2 regions of the Staphylococcus muscae genome follow, and region 1 is predicted to be linked to the other one. Evidence: predicted binding sites of a transcription regulator. Region 1 holds the regulator's gene; the other holds the start of a gene.

Region 1 (2,491 bases):
ATGTGCCGTTTTGGCATCCACGACACCGCTTTTTTTCCATGTAGATGCGACAGAATAGACGTATTTCTCTGGTAAGTTATTGTCGATCTTTTGCATAACATACTGCAGTAGGATATTGATAACACCAAAATTAAAACCTTCTCGCTCCATCAACTCTTCAATCATACGCTTCTGATATAATGGCGGTTCAGATCCACCGTATGATGTTAACATTACAACAGGGCTCGTATTATCCATTAAATGATACCAGTCTTCCCAACTTTCCACTGACACATCTTCATGTTCCACTCCTCCTTGATTCACCGTATCAGATGTTGCATTCATACGCTGAAGCTCCGGAAGCGTTTGTTGGTTGCCATTTAAGAAGTGTGTCTGTGCCTGTTTGCGTAAATCTATAATGGATAAAGTCTGATCACTATTTAGTGATTTTAAAATCAATGTCTTCATTTGGTCTGGCGCAATACGATATAACGTGGCGAGTTGAACAATCAATGTCTTAGTCGGTTCAGTTAGTATTTCTTTACTAATGTAATGCGTCTGCAACATATCTGCTAATAAGTCGAAGTCGAAAGAAACATCTGTCAAATCAACACCGTTGTATTCTGTTTCAGCTAGATGCTTCTCAGGCTGATAAAATGATTGCTTCGGCACTTTGAATACATCGGTAAACTTTTTCGTCACATCCACGTATCCTGTTGTATCAACTGTCTGTATAATAAAGTGCGATTTCAATTGATGATAACGTTGATTCCCTACGATTTGGTAAAAATAAATCGACAGCATTGGATCATTGAAAAATTCATCAGGGCTTGGTGGTGGCAATAACTCATAAATAAATTGTGTCGTCTCATCTGAATGACGGACGTATGTGCGCATAAGACCGATACCTTCTAATAAATCTGCATATTCTCTAAAACTCATCAAATTAATCTTCAACTCAGACATCACTGTATAGTGTGTCAGACCTTCTTCAGCGGATGACATACTGAATTGACTCAAAAAATGATAAATACCGACAGATTGCGCACCAATTAACGGCGTAAATAGGCGACTTAATATTTCATCGTGCAACGGCTGCAAGCGAAACTGTTGTATCACTTGAAAGCCATCGTGAGGACGAAGTGTGTTTGCATACATCGATAACGACATTATGATTCACTTCGCTTGTTGTCTTTTAAGATACCTTGCATCGATTCGAGCAATTGATCCACATCTTTGAATTCACGATATACTGATGCGAATCGCACATATGAAACTTGATCTACTTGCATTAATAAGTCCATCACATATTCACCGACATCACGTGACGACACCTCAGCAATACCTGATTCACGCAATTGCCATTCCACTTGATTCGTAATCTCTTCAAGCTGTTGAAAACGAACCGGTCGTTTCTCACATGAACGTACCAAACCGTTGATAATTTTCTCTCGATTAAATTGTTCTCTTGTCCCGTCTTTTTTAACGACGATCAGTGGACTCATTTCTATATGTTCAAAAGTTGTGAAACGCGTGCCACATTGGTCACATTCACGTCTTCTTCTAATCGCATTCGTATCTTCAGCATGTCTTGAGTCTACAACGCGAGATTGTGTATGGTTACATTTAGGACATTTCACGACTTCGTCACCTTCTCCAAAAGATTTTTGTTTCATTATACTATAAACCACCCGATAGCAAAAGCGACAGGAACAAATGGTATTTATAATGAATTTGCCAACGCTTATTCGTTTCTTCATATCGTGAAATAAAAAAGCTAAGACTTGAATCATCTATCCAAGTCTCAGCCTATAAGTAAATTGATTTCTTTATATTAATTATGCAATACCTTTTGCGATTAATTGTAATACTTCAACAACTCGGTTTGAGTAACCCCATTCGTTATCGTACCAAGCCAATACTTTCACTTTGTTGTCTCCCATGACAATTGTTGATGGTGCATCAATAATTGCTGAATGTGGGTTAGTCATAAAGTCGTCTGATACCAATGGTACGTCTACTGTTTCAACAATACCATCTAAGTCGTTTTGACGAAATACTTCATTCACTTGTTCTTTAGTCACTGATTGTTCTAAATCTACAACTAAGTCAACAAGTGACACATTTTTAGTTGGTACACGTAATGCCATACCGTGTAATTTACCTTCTAATTCAGGTAATACAAGTGCGAGTGCTTTTGCTGCACCAGTTGAAGTTGGAATAATACTTTCAAATGCTGCACGTGCACGACGTAAATCTTTATGAGGGTTGTCTAAGTTCTTTTGGTCATTTGTAACAGAGTGAACAGTTGTCATTAATCCATTCACAATACCAAATTCGTCATTTAAGATCTTAGCAACCGGTGCTAAGCAGTTAGTTGTGCAAGATGCATTACTGAAAATGTCATATTTTTCCACATCTAAGTCTTTATCGTTCACACCTTTAACAATTGTTTGAACGTCTCCACCTTTAGATGGGCCTGTTAAAATAACTTTTTTTGCGCCTGCTTTAA
Region 2 (2,491 bases), 1.0 Mb from region 1:
CACATCATCTTGTTCTTGCAGACGATATTTAAACGCACCATGCTTGTACAAGATTGGTGCATTATTCGGTTCAGCTTGCTTCACACGTTTAATACGAAACGCCAACGCATCATGCAAAACACGCATGCGTTCTTTGAAGAGTGACCAAAACTGTGCCTGGTCGCCATTTGACTCCAGAGCGATACGCGGCAAATTCAATGTCACAACTCCTAAGTTACAACGTCCACTATTCTCATACTCGCCTTGTTCATTTTGCCAAGCGGGTAAGAACGAACGACAACCCATCGGCGCCTTGAAATCTCCTAAAAGTTCAACCGTCTTGTCATAGTTCAAAATATCTGGATACATCCGCTTCATTGAGCACTCTAACGCTAATTGCTTAATGTCATAATTGGGATCATTTGGAGCAAAGTTAACCCCTTTCTTAATAGAAAAGACGAGTTTTGGGAAAATGGCTGTCACACGATCTTTTCCTAATCCTTTAATGCGTGTTTGTAGAATTGCTTGTTGGATTTTACGACTCATCTCATCCGTGCCCAAGCCAAAACCAAATGTCACGAAAGGTGTTTGCCCATTAGAAGTATAGAGTGTATTCACTTCGTATTCTAAACTTTCAATCGCTGCAAAAATATCTTGCGTAACCTGTTCATCGACATAGCTTTCGACGTCTTCTTTGCGGACGTACTTTTCAGCCATTGCACGATGTTTACGTTCATTATGTATCGCATATTCACTGAGCACTTCATCGATTCGGTCAATCGTACAACCGCCGTACTGGCTGCTCGATACGTTCGCAATCATTTGTACAAGTTGTGCTGCCGCCGTTTGAATAGACTTCGGTGATGTTACATGTGCATTGCCTATTTGAAATCCATGTGCCAACATATCTTTCGCATCAATCAAGCAACAATTCGTGAGTGGTTGAAAAGGATGATAGTCCAAGTCATGAAAGTGAATCTCTCCTGATTGATGTGCTGCAGCTACGTGTTGTGGCAACAGATACATCAAACCGTATGATTTTGAAACAACCCCGGCAGTCAAATCACGCATCGTCGCAAATGTTTGACTGTCTTTATTTGCATTTTCATTCACAATTGCCGGATCTTTTGTGATCAGTCCTTTAAGGTCTTTTTCTAACTGATTCATATTTTCACGCTTCTTCCTACATATAGTGTCTGACACTCATTTTAGATACTATATATAGTGCTTTCAACTCACAACTAAGCTGTTAACTGATTTGTCATTTCTTTGAGAACGTTATGTGAACTTTATATCTTGCACAATCATGTCTTGATCATTACATGCGTTTGCACTATTTATTTTCTTGAAGATACAAAAAAGCGTCACACTCATGATTTCAGAATGTAACGCTTCGTTTATCTTATAATATAAAATCTAGAACGCCATAATATATGAAGAACATCTTTTTGCTCAATTTCGTTAAATAAAGTATTAAAATAATGAGCGTTGATATAAATATCGCTGATTTATATTTCTTTTTTTCTTTCTTTTCTTCCTTATCTTTTCCACTTTCTAAATAAGCAAGTAGCTCAGCTTCAATCTCTTTGTTGATTGCTTCATTCGGATCTTCATGCTTTTCATCGACGACATCATGGTCCCTTACTTTTTCTTCTGTCATCTGACTAACTCCTTACTACTATTTTTTAAATACATGCTGATACTGTACATATCCTGACAAGTAATGCTCAATATCATCAATTCGTACACGATAACCATGGTGCTTAATAAAGAAACTATTCAAAATGCGACTTGGATTTTTGAAATACATTGCAATTTCAGGGTAGAAAAAGCCTGTGCGCTCATAGTCTGCACGTGTATGAATCGTATCTAAAAATTTCTCTTCATCTAATAATTCATCAACTAAATATTGGTATCCTGATGCTTTGGCCTTTTCAACTAAATGATACGTTGCCATCAACATCTCTAGGAACGTCGGGAAGGTTGTTTCCCTTTGTTTCATATAATCTAAATATGAACTTACGTTATTGATACCAAATCTGAAGTACTTCTCATGTGGTGTCACTTGAACTAATTCGTTCGTACAGTACCCAAGCCAGTGGTCATGATACTTCCAATAATCATTTTTGATGAAGTGCTCAAATAATGTTTGCACCGTTTTCAACCAGCGTTCGTCATGATCTTGTTGATACAAACGCAATAAACCGAGTGCTGCTTCCCCATCATAATAAACGATACGGTATTTCTCTTTAACTGAGAAGTCTGGGTAATTTAAAATATGCACCGTTTCACCCGTAGTTGGATCAATCATCTTCAATATACCTTCTGCAACACTTTGTGCATATTTCAAGTAGCTTGTGTTTTGGCCGCCATGTTTTAAATACTCACACACCGCAAAAATAAACGCAGCATTTTGTCCGAGTTTTATCTCATTAACATCTTTCGTATCATCAAAGACAAATTGTGCACCCGTCTCATCCGTTGCAATATAATGTTTAATAATGTACTCAAT

Evidence for each region. Region 1 encodes NrdR, which represses ribonucleotide reductase genes. Its sites were predicted from a motif close to AACACNATATATNGTGTT; they were not measured.
Region 2: nrdD (anaerobic ribonucleoside-triphosphate reductase) is a predicted target of NrdR. The motif match lies at 1,191-1,208, and genes of this name have one in related genera.

What each region holds. Positions count from the first base shown of each region.
Region 1 is NZ_CP027848.1:338,924-341,414, reverse strand. It holds gene dnaB (replicative helicase loading/DNA remodeling protein DnaB) at 1-1,149, opposite strand, end outside; gene nrdR (transcriptional regulator NrdR) at 1,149-1,619, opposite strand; gene C7J88_RS01575 (glyceraldehyde-3-phosphate dehydrogenase) at 1,818-2,491, opposite strand, start outside.
Region 2 is NZ_CP027848.1:1,367,901-1,370,391, forward strand. It holds gene nrdD (anaerobic ribonucleoside-triphosphate reductase) at 1-1,170, opposite strand, end outside; gene C7J88_RS06845 (hypothetical protein) at 1,382-1,639, opposite strand; gene C7J88_RS06850 (poly(glycerol-phosphate) alpha-glucosyltransferase) at 1,658-2,491, opposite strand, start outside.